DNA from 2 places in the Bacillus sp. NP247 genome. Region 1 is predicted to be linked to the other one. Evidence: riboswitches for the same ligand, from Rfam matches in the RefSeq annotation. Region 1 holds a riboswitch; the other holds the start of a gene.
What was found. Region 1 has a riboswitch for cyclic di-GMP ahead of KPL75_RS16255 (methyl-accepting chemotaxis protein). Riboswitches for the same ligand answer to the same signal wherever they lie in the genome.
Positions count from the first base shown of each region.

Region 2: it holds a riboswitch for cyclic di-GMP, as region 1 does, so the genes downstream of both, KPL75_RS19425 (SpaA isopeptide-forming pilin-related protein) here and KPL75_RS16255 (methyl-accepting chemotaxis protein) in region 1, are expected to answer to the same signal.

Region 1 covers NZ_CP076653.1:3,094,189-3,099,829, forward strand. Annotated here, with positions in the region: gene KPL75_RS16250 (anaerobic C4-dicarboxylate transporter family protein) at 1-971, opposite strand, end outside; cyclic di-GMP riboswitch class I at 1,254-1,338, shown strand; gene KPL75_RS16255 (methyl-accepting chemotaxis protein) at 1,474-3,213, shown strand; TPP riboswitch at 3,275-3,376, shown strand; gene KPL75_RS16260 (MTH1187 family thiamine-binding protein) at 3,478-3,798, shown strand; gene KPL75_RS16265 (ABC transporter permease) at 3,770-4,543, shown strand; gene KPL75_RS16270 (ABC transporter substrate-binding protein) at 4,540-5,538, shown strand; gene KPL75_RS16275 (ABC transporter ATP-binding protein) at 5,535-5,641, shown strand, end outside.
Region 2 covers NZ_CP076653.1:3,719,039-3,724,679, reverse strand. Annotated here, with positions in the region: gene KPL75_RS19425 (SpaA isopeptide-forming pilin-related protein) at 1-4,335, opposite strand, end outside; cyclic di-GMP riboswitch class I at 4,396-4,488, opposite strand; gene KPL75_RS19420 (TetR/AcrR family transcriptional regulator) at 4,659-5,195, opposite strand; gene KPL75_RS19415 (CPCC family cysteine-rich protein) at 5,567-5,641, opposite strand, start outside.

The sequences.
Region 1 (5,641 bases):
CCTTGAATCATATTTAAGTTTCCGTTAAAGAAAGTATCTCCCATCCAAGCGATACCGAAAATAGCAACAACTGCTGTTGCCCCCGCTTTAAAGACGTTACCAGACACAATGCTTTCTACATTTGGTTTACAGAAAATAATAATAAGAGCTGCAATAGTTAACATAACCATTTCAATTGTGTTTGGCATGGAAAGACGAGCTAACTTCCCGTCAACCATCCATCCCGGACGAAGTGCTTCAAATGAACCAAGAAGTACGACAAGGAAAGTTCCTAATAGGAAAAGGATAACTGATAATTTAGCGCCTTTTGCACCCACAAATTCTTTTTTCTCTTCAAGTTTAGGGATCATTCCCTCTTTTAATCGCTTCAAGTATTCAGGATCTTCATTTAATTCTTTTCCCATTTTACTAGCAACGAATGCAGCTACCATACAAGCGATGAAAGTAGAAGGAATACTGACTTTTAAAATATCTAACAAGGTGATTTTATAGTCGGCTAACATTGCTAAAAGTGCAACTGTTGCAGCCGATATTGGACTAGCTGTAATTGCCTGCTGTGAAGCGATAACGGCAATTGACATAGGTCGTTCAGGTCTAATTCCTGATTCGCGAGATACTTCGGCGATAACGGGAAGTACAGAATAAGCGACATGACCAGTTCCCGCGCATAGCGTGAATAAATAAGTAACGATAGGAGCAAAGAATGTAATGCGCTTTGGATTTTTTCGTAATGCTTTCTCAGCAAGGTGGACAAGATAATCCATTCCTCCAGCAGCTTGCAAAGCACCGGCAGCTGTAATTACTGCTAAAATCATAAGCATTACATCAATAGGAGGAGCTGTAGGTTGTAAGTGGAAGACGAAAACAAGTATTGCCATACCAACGCCACCCATTACTCCTAGACCAACGCCGCCTAAGCGTGCACCAATAAAAATGCAGAGTAGTAACGTAAGAAATTGTAGCCAAAACATGATAAACTACCTCCGAAATTCGTAAGTTAAGATATATTCGAATAGTTTAATTTGAAAGAAAATTAAATGAATATCCGGAATAATCCTTGTGTTGTATACGTTTTTTATTATATAACACAAGAAATGTAACATTCACGAACTTTGTTAAATTATTTCGAAAAAATAATACATTAAAACTTTATATTTACATCTTTAAATGGGTGGACATTTTAATTTTTATGTTGTAATATTTGGAAGAGAATATTTTAATTCTCATAGAACTCCCATATCGTTCAACTCGTTCAGCGAGAAAGGCAAACTTATGGAAACATGAGGACGCAAAACTACAGGGGCTAAGGTCGAAGGGCTAAGCTAGCCAGTTACCGGACGGATAGGGTTGGTCTTGGCCAATGCTTATTACATTGGTCTTTTTTTATCTTTATTCATATTGAGAACCATTTTCAAACAAAATATTCTTATATTTTGTTTTTTTTTGCTGGAGATATTAGGGAAGGTGAAGTTAATGAAAAAATATTGGCATAAGTTATCGTTTCTTCAAAAGAATGTATTGTTAACTGTATTAGTTATTTTGACGCTTGTTGGTAGTATGGGGGCGTTAAGTTTTAACATGTTTCAAAATAGTATGATGTCTATATTCGAAAGGCATTCTTTTGAAACAGGAGATACGGTATTACATAAATTAGACGCAGAAATAGTGAGAGATGTTGCAAAAGATCCAACGGCAGAAAGAGAAAAGAGAGAGAAGTTAACAGAGAAATTAGATGAATCAACGGAAGAATTGAGCAGTGTTGGACAAACGTATATTGTTGGAGCAAAAGAAAATGAAAAAGGTGAGTTACAAATCGTCGACTTGTCTACAGACTTAGCAAATGTTGTTGAAGTAAAGCCGGGGGACTATTATAAACAACCAGATCTTTGGATGAAAGCATATGATAAGGTAATGAGCACGAAAAAAGCAAACATGACAGTAGTATATGAAGACGCATTAGGATCATGGGTAACGATATTAGAGCCAATTAAAGATGGAGAAGATAATATTGTGGCAATTGTTGCAGCCGATGTAGATGCCTCTATTGTTCCTATTACAAAGGAAAAATTCATTATACAAGGTTTAATGTTTATTTGTATTTCAGTTTTAATTGCAACTTTTATTCAATTCTTGATTGTACGTAATTCACTTGCTCCATTACAAGATTTACGTGAAGGATTACGTAAAGTGGGTGAAGGAGATTTAAGTATTGAATTAGTGGAAAGGCAAGATGATATCGGTATTATTAATTCGTATTTTAATAACACAATTGAGAAGTTTAAAGGAATTATAGATAAAGTGAAGCAGACAGCAGAACAGGTTTCCTCATCTTCAAAAGAATTGTCAGTGAGTACGAAAGAGAATAGCATGGCAGTTCAAGAAATCGTAAGTTCTATGGTTGAGTTAAGAGCTGGCGCCCAGTCACAAGAAACTTCAGTACCACAGTATTTAGGTATTGTATATGAAATGGAAGATAAGATGGAAGAGATAACGAATGCTGCAAAACAAATGGCGAAAGAGTCTGAAGGTATAGAGCATCATTCAGGAAAAGGAAATGGTGTTATTAAACAGGCGATTAATCAAATGAACATAATACAAAATGCAGTACAAGATTTATCTTCTATTATTTATTCTTTGGAAGCAAGATCAAAAGAAATTAGTGATATTGTAACTGAAATTACAGGTATTTCAAATCAAACTAATTCGCTAGCTTTACATGCTACTATTGAAGCTTCACGTGCTGAGGAAACTGGAGAGGGATTTGCCGTTGTTGCTGATGAAGTGCGTAAATTAGCAGAGCAGACGGAAGCATCAGCAAAAGATATAGCAAAATTAATTGGGGAAACACAAGCTGGAACGGAAGAAGCTGTTGTTTCAATGCAAAAAGCTTCAAAAGAAGTAGAATCAGGAACTAAACTTGTTGAAAGTAGTGGTGCTTTCTTTGAAAAAATTTCGAAATCAGCACAAACTGTTACAAATCAAGTTAGAGCTGTTTCTAGCAATTCAAATGATATATTGCAAAATAGCCAAAATATTGTTCGTGTTGTAAATGAACTATCACTTATCGCAAATAAGTATGCGAATAGTAGTAGTAATGTTCAAGAAAGTATGAAAGAACAGGAAATGTCTGTACAAGATATTGCTGAATTAGCTAGTTCTTTAAGTTGGCTTTCACAGGAGTTACAAGAGTTAATTGGGGAATTCAAAAGTTAAATGAAGTGATTATGCATGCTTTTGTTTGTTCAATAAAATAAATCATGCTACAATGAAAACGAATTAAGAACCGGGGAGCCAATTGGCTGAGAGGATGTAAGTGTACATCGACCCTCAACCTGATCTGGATAATGCCAGCGTAGGGAGTTACTTTAAAGTGATGTAGCATAAGTTATTATAGAATAACTTGTATACAAGGCTTTCCTACATGGTAGGAAAGCCTTTTCTTTTTTTGAAAACATATTTTGTAAGGGGGATTTTATTATGTCACAACAAGTTACAATTTCATTTTCAGTAGTACCACAAGCGAAGAATAAAGATGTGTATTCCGTTGTTGATAAAGCAATTGAAGTTGTACAACAATCGGGGGTTCGTTATGAAGTAGGGGCAATGGAAACAACGTTGGAAGGAGAATTAGATGTACTTCTTGACGTCATTAAACGCGCGCAACAAGCTTGCGTCGATGCTGGAGCAGAAGAAGTAATCACTTCTATTAAAATTCACTATCGTCCAAGTACGGGCGTAACGATTGACGAAAAAGTTTGGAAGTACCGTGATGAATATGCAAAACCAGAAGCGATCTAAAATAATTACAACAATTTGGCTTATCCTTCTCATTGCTATATGGGAAGGATCTGTTTCATTATTTAAAATTGAGCCGTGGATTTTACCGAAGCCGTCTGCAATTGTGCAAGAGCTAATTGGAATGAAAGATTTACTATTACCGAATACAGTGCAAACGTTACAGGAAGTAATAATTGGGTTGTTTTTTGCAATTATACTTGGGACGAGTATTGCTATCATTATGGATGTTATCCCTTTATTTCGGATTTTAATGAATCCGTTGCTCGTTATTTCGCAAACAATTCCCATCGTTGTGCTCGCTCCATTATTTATTATTTGGTTTGGGTACGGGATGTTGCCAAAAGTAATGGTTGTTATTCTTGTTTGTTTCTTCCCAATTGCGCTTAGCATTTTAGAAGGTTTCCAAACGGTAGATAAAAATATGCTGAAACTGTTACAAACAATGAAGGCAACGAAATGGCAAGTTTACCAGAAAGTAAAGTTTCCAGCAGTACTCCCATACTTTTTCTCAGGTTTAAAAATTGCAGTTACATATAGCGTAATGGGGGCAATTATCGGAGAATGGCTCGGTGCAAGTGAAGGGTTAGGGGTTATGCTTACGAGAGCTACAAAATCCTTTTTAACTGCTCGAGTATTTGGTGTTGCAGCGATTATCGTCATGGTGACATTATGTCTGTACTTTATTGTTGAATTTATGGCAAGAATAACAGCACCATGGATATACAGAAAGGGCGGCAGAAAATGAAAAAAGGTTTAAAAATTATGTTAGCTACATTATTAGCAGTAACTGTTGCCGGATGTAATCCGGCGAAGAAAGAAGAAAGTTCAAGTAAAGATAAAAAAGTAAAAGTCGTTTTAGATTGGTTTCCAAATACGAATCATACTGGCTTATATGTAGCGCAAACGAAAGATTATTACAAAAAGCAAGGGCTTGATGTAGAGATTATCCAGCCTGGTGATAATGTAACGGCAGAGCAGATGATTGCTTCTGGGAAAGCAGATTTTGCGATAAGCGCACAAGAAAATGTAACATTAGCTCGTGTTGAAGGAATCCCAGTTGTTTCTGTTGGTGCAATTATTCAGCATAATACCTCTGCTTTTGCCTCGCTAAAAAAAGATAATATGACGTCACCGAAAGATTTTGAAGGTAAACGTTATGGCGGCTGGGGAGGACCAGCAGAAGAAGCAACGTTAAAAACGATTATGGAGAAACATCAAGCTGATTTTAATAAAGTTGAAAAAATTATTCTTGGACAAACGGATTTCTTTAAATCAATCGGTCGTGATGCAGACTTTGAATGGATTTATTATGGATGGGATGGAATTGAAGCGAAGCGTCAAGGAAAAGAATTAAATACAATTATGGTGAAAGACTTAGATCCAGCGCTCGATTTCTATAGTCCTGTTATTATTACAAGTGAAAAACACACGAAGCAAGATAAAGACTTTGTGAAAAAGTTCATGACTGCAACGACAGAAGGTTATGATTTTGCAATTAAAGAACCGAAAGAAGCTGCAGATATTTTAATTAAAGCTGTTCCAGATTTGAATAAAGAATTAGTACAAGAAAGTCAAAAGTGGTTAAGTACAAAGTATCAAGATGATGCAAAAGCGTGGGGAGTACAGAAGGAAGAAGTTTGGACGAATTACATGAATTTCTTATATGACAACAAAGTTATTAAGAAGAAAATTGATGTGAAAGATGCCTTTACAAATGAATTCCTTCCAAGTGAAAAATGAGTGGATTAAAAATAAAAGATATTGTAAAAGCTTTCGATGGAAAGAATGTATTAGCAAATATTAGTGCTTCTATACAGGAGGGGGAATTCGTCTCTTTTGTAGG
Region 2 (5,641 bases), 620 kb from region 1:
TTCTTTATCCGTCGTTACTTCAGTTACTACTTTTCCTTGCTCATCTTGCACTTCGAAGACTACGCCTGCTAACGCTTTTTGGCTTTCTTTATCTACTTTTGTAATTTCTACTGAACCTTTATCTAATAATTCGTTCTCTACTTTTATTGATAAAACTTCTGTCATACCTTTTTTAATTTCGAATGATACTGGTTCTGTTAATTTTTTGTATCCTGGTAAGCTTTCTTTCTCTACTAACTTATATTTTCCTACGGATAAATCTGGAATCGTTACCTTTCCTTCTTCTCCCGTAGTTACTTTTGTTACTACTTTTCCTTTTTCATCTTGCACTTCAAAGGTTACGCCCGCTAATGCCGCGCCACTTTCTTTGTCCACTTTTGTAATTTCTACTGAACCTTTGTCTAACTGCTCATTCTCCACTTTCATTGATAAGACTTTCGTCATACCTTTTTTGATTTCGAATGATACTGGTTCTGTTAATTTTTTGTAGCCTGGTAAGCTTTCTTTCTCTACTAATTTATACTTTCCTACTGATAAGTCAGTAACATTTGCTTTACCTTCTTTATCTGTTTTTACTTCTGTTACTACTTTGCCTGCTTCATCTTGTACTTCGAAGACTACGCCTGCTAATGCTTTTTGGCTGTCTTTATCTACTTTTATAATTTCTACATTTCCCTTGTCTAACATTTCGTTTTCTACTGTTAAAGCAAGAGATTTTGTCATGCCTTTTTCAATTTTGAAAGTAATAGGATCTACTAATTGCTTATATCCTTTTGGTGCTTGTACCTCTACCAACTTGTATGTTCCAACTGATAAATTAGTAACTTGTGCGTGTCCTTTTTTATCTGTCGCCATTTTAGCAACTACTTGTCCTGCTTCATCTTGAATCTCAAATACCGCATCAGCTAAAGCATCTTTATTTTCTTTGTTTACTTTTGTAATTTCTACATTTCCTGTATCCACTAATTCGTTTTCGACAGTTAATTGTAATGCTGTTACTCTACCTTTTTCAATTTCAAATGAAATTGGTTTTTCTAGCGGTTTGTATCCTGCTGGTGTTTCTACTTCTACCAGCTCATATTTCCCAATAGATAAATCTGAAACGTTTGCTTTTCCATCTTTATCCGTTTTTACTTTAGTAACTACTTTCCCTTTTGAATCACGTACTTCAAATACAACACCTTCTAATGGTGCTTTACTATCTTTGTCTATCTTTGTTATTTCTACATTACCTGTATCTACCATTTCGTTTTTTACAGTGAATGTTAAAGACTTCGTCATACCTTTTTTAATTTCAAATGATACTGGTTTTTCTAGTTTTTTATAACCTGGTAAACTTTCTACCTCTACTAATTCATACTTTCCTACAGGTAAATCTGAAACATTTGCTTTTCCATCTTTATCTGTCGTTACTTTTTTCACCTCATTGCCCTTTTCATCTTGGACAACAAACGTTACTCCCGCTAACGGTGCCTTATTATCTTTATCTATCTTTGTGATCTCTACATTTCCCGTATCTACCATTTCATTTTCTATTTTTAATGATAGGACCTCAGTCATACCTTTTTTAATTTCAAACGATAATGGCTCTGTTAGTTTCTTATAACCTGGTAAACTTTCTTTCTCTACTAATTTGTACTTTCCTACTAATAAATCAGAGATTTTTGCTTTACCATCTTTATCTGTTTTTACTTCCTTTACTACTGTTCCAGCTTCATCTTGCACTTCGAAAACTACACCTTCTAATGCTTTTTGGCTGTCTTTATCTACTTTTGTAATTTCTACTGCACCTTTGTCTAACTGCTCATTTTCTACTTTCAATGATAAGACTTCTGTCATACCTTTTTTAATTTCGAATGATACTGGCTCTGTTAGTTTTTTGTAACCTGGTAAGCTTTCCGTCTCTACTAATTTGTATTTTCCTACTGATAAGTCTGAGACATGCGCTTTTCCATCTTTATCTGTCGTTACTTTTTTCACCACTTTGCCTTTTTCATCTTGCACTTCGAAGACTACGCCTGCTAATGCTTTTTGGCTGTCTTTATCTACTTTTGTAATTTCTACTGAACCTTTGTCTAACTGCTCATTCTCTACTTTCAATGATAGGACTGTCGTCATACCTTTTGTAATCTCAAATGATACTGGTTCTGTTAGTTTCTTGTAACCTGGTAAGCTTTTCGTCTCTACTAATTTGTACTTTCCTACTGATAGATCTGAAACGTTTGCTTTTCCATCTTTATCCGTTGTTACTTTTCTTACTACTTCACTTTTCTCATTTTGGACTTCAAATTCGACACCCGCTAATACTGCACCGTTTTCTTTGTCCATTTTTGTAATTTCTACATTACCCTTGTCTACCATTGTATTTTCTACTTTTATTGGGAATCTGCCGTCCCCTGTTACATTTACTTCGAACTCTTTTTCTTTTAATTGGTATCCTTCAGGCGCTTTCGTTTCTTTTAAAATATATTTTCCTGGTGCTAACGGTTTAGAGATTGCCTTACCATCTTTATCTGTAACAATATGTTCAACTACTACACCGTCTTTTACTATATCAAACTCTGCATTTGCTAATGGTTTTTCACCATTTTCCGAATCAATTTTCTTTAATTCAATTTGACCCTTTTGCATAGTATTTTTAATTTCAATTGTTTTTGTTTCTCCAGCTTGAAGTGTAACTTCTAATGGACTTTTTAATTTTTGATATCCTTCTGGTGCTACTGTTTCATAAACTTTATACGTCCCAGGAGCTAAAGTTTGAGGTACCGAAAAACCGTTTTCGTCCGTTTTCAGTACTGCAACAACCTTATCCGCACTATTTCGAACTTCAAATTCTGCACCTGTTAACCCTTTATTCGGATTCTCAGCATCTATTTTATGAATAGCTACTGTACCGTCTTTTGGAGGTTCAGGCGGCGTAACCGTTACTTCATTCGATGTTAATTTATTATCATCATAATGTAACTCTGCTTTATTAGGAATCTTCTTATCTACGTAAGAAGATAAGTCTGCATCAGCTTTAATTTTCGCCTTAATATTCAAGTTAATTATCTGGTCTTCATATGACTTATAGTCAAAACTCTCACCGAACGTAAATGTTACTTCACTTTTTTGTTTATCTATCGTTAGTGTTCCTTTAGAAGTAATATCTTGGCCATTTTGATCATATACTTTTGCCTCTAATACTTCTAAAACATCTTCTAAATCATCACTAATTACCATTGATGTATACTTAGGCGGATCTTTCGGTATATGCGTACCAACTTGGTATTGAATAGGTTGATCCATTTGTGTTAACTGCTGATTCTCTACAAGCTTACCATTCTCATCAACTATATTTTTTTCAATACTAGGTGGATTATCGTCACCTGAACCGGTTCCTCCCCCACCACTTACGAATACTTGTCCTACTTTTTCTTCAGTTTCAATATTTTTACCTTCTAATTTCACTGTATTTTTATGAGGCTTTGCAGCGGGATTTGTAATCTTTGTTTTATATCTTAAAATATAACCTTTTGAACTGTCTGGAAATTCAATTGTAAATCCAGTTTTCGCTGCATTGATTTTAATTTCAGATAAATCTGCTGGCTTAATATTTGTTGCTGCATAACCATCTTCAAATACAGCCTCTTCTAATACTACGCTGTCTGTAATTAACTCATGCCCAGGTCCTAATGTGTCTGTTAATTTAAGATCTTGCATTTCTGTTCCAGTTGCATTTACATATACAAGCCAATCAGCAATAGACGGATCTTCTTGATTATAAGAACCCCATTTCAATAGATTATCTGTATTGGGCTGTGGCTTCGGTCTCTCTGTCGTATTATTTACACTTACTTCTTTATTTACGATTTGACCATCAACGTTAAATTCTAATGGGATTTTTTTGACACCATCATATGCTTCTAGACCAAAGTAGAATTCTACAAATAAAGAACCTTTAACGTTATTCTTTCCTTCTACATAATCACCCATAGTACACGTTAATAGACCCTTTTTCATCTCACATGTACCAACTGTTTTTCCTTCAGCATCTTTTAAAGGAAAACTCATATTCATAAGGTCTTTTCTAAATTCTTTTGGCATATCAATTGTGAATTGATCTCCAGCTTTTATTTGCTCTTTAGCTGACCACTTCACTTCTACTTTCATACCGTCTGAGGCCTGATATGGTTCAGATGTTGTGCCATCAGTACGGGAAATATTAATCTCGTCCACTGGATTTTTTATCACAGCGGCTTGAATAACTGGAGCCCATACATTCAGCACTGAAAATAATACTAGAAAAACTAATGAAACCATTGAAATGTGCCTTTTAGTACTTTTCTTTTGCATAATTTCCTCCTGATTTTTTATATTTATATAACAAAAAAAGACCGTCTGGTTGCATCAAAAATGTGCAACCAGACGATCTTAGTAACCAATAAATATTACCGTAGACTCTAAGCTTTGCGGCCTATCCTTTCGAATAGTGTGCTAAAAATATTTTTTATTCTTTTTTTGTTTCATTTTCCTCTTAAACCAAATATTACTATACCGTCTGGACGGTTATAATTCAACACCCTATAAAATTGTTCTATTATTCTAATAAAAAAATAATTCACCATCGGATTAAATAGCCAACGGTGAATTATTTTATATTATATAGTTTGTATATTCTATTTATAAGAAGATTTAACAAGAGCTCGAATCACTTTTTCTCTTAATTCGGGGCTTAGTCTTCCAACCCCTAAACATTCCGAATACCATAACCCATCTGCTGCTAATCTAATAATTGTTGCACAAACTGAATCCATTTCATCATTTTCTATATTATTTTGCAGTTGCTGAAATGATTGTTGTAACGGTTCAAGTAGTTCAGGTTTTAGCATTAATGCTGCCATCATACTACTAGACAACTCTTCTGTTCTTCTCTCATTACTTAATCTTTCCTCTACAAAAGAGCGCACCCATCTGCCTTTCCTCTCTGGGTCTTCCTCTACTTTATTGTGAATAGCCCCCTCATAATCCACTACGCCTTTAAGTATCATACCTTCTATTAAAGCTTCTTTATTTGAAAAATGATACAACAGTCCACCTTTACTTACACCCGCTTCTTTTGCTACTGCTTCTAAAGTTAACTTAGCTACTCCTTTAAATTGAACAATTTGAGAAGCGGCGGCTAAAATTTTTTGCCGTGTTATGCTTATACTCATTCCTTTTTAAAACCCCATTTCTACTAAAATTATATAAATGCGTATCTTATTTTTAATATTGTTGAGGACTACTAAGTATTTTCTTTATACAACAAAGGCTTCACTACCTTTAAATTGTTAGTTGCTTCTTCTATTAAAAATTTCCATATCACAATATGATAACATCAAATACACAACGTTGACTATACATCTATACTTTTATATTCATTCCTAATATATCCATGAATAGGATTTACTAGTTTAGCTTTTCCTATTATTTTATCATCTTTATTGATTTTCCTTATTAGACAACTGTAATTCTTTCAGTACTAAATAAAAAATGTTATTCCTCCTGTTGAATGGAGTAATAACATTTTTTATTTATAAGCTGCTTAACAAATTTGCTTCCAACTAACATCCTTCACATCTTCACTAGTCGGCTTTCTAACTAATCCCACACAACATTC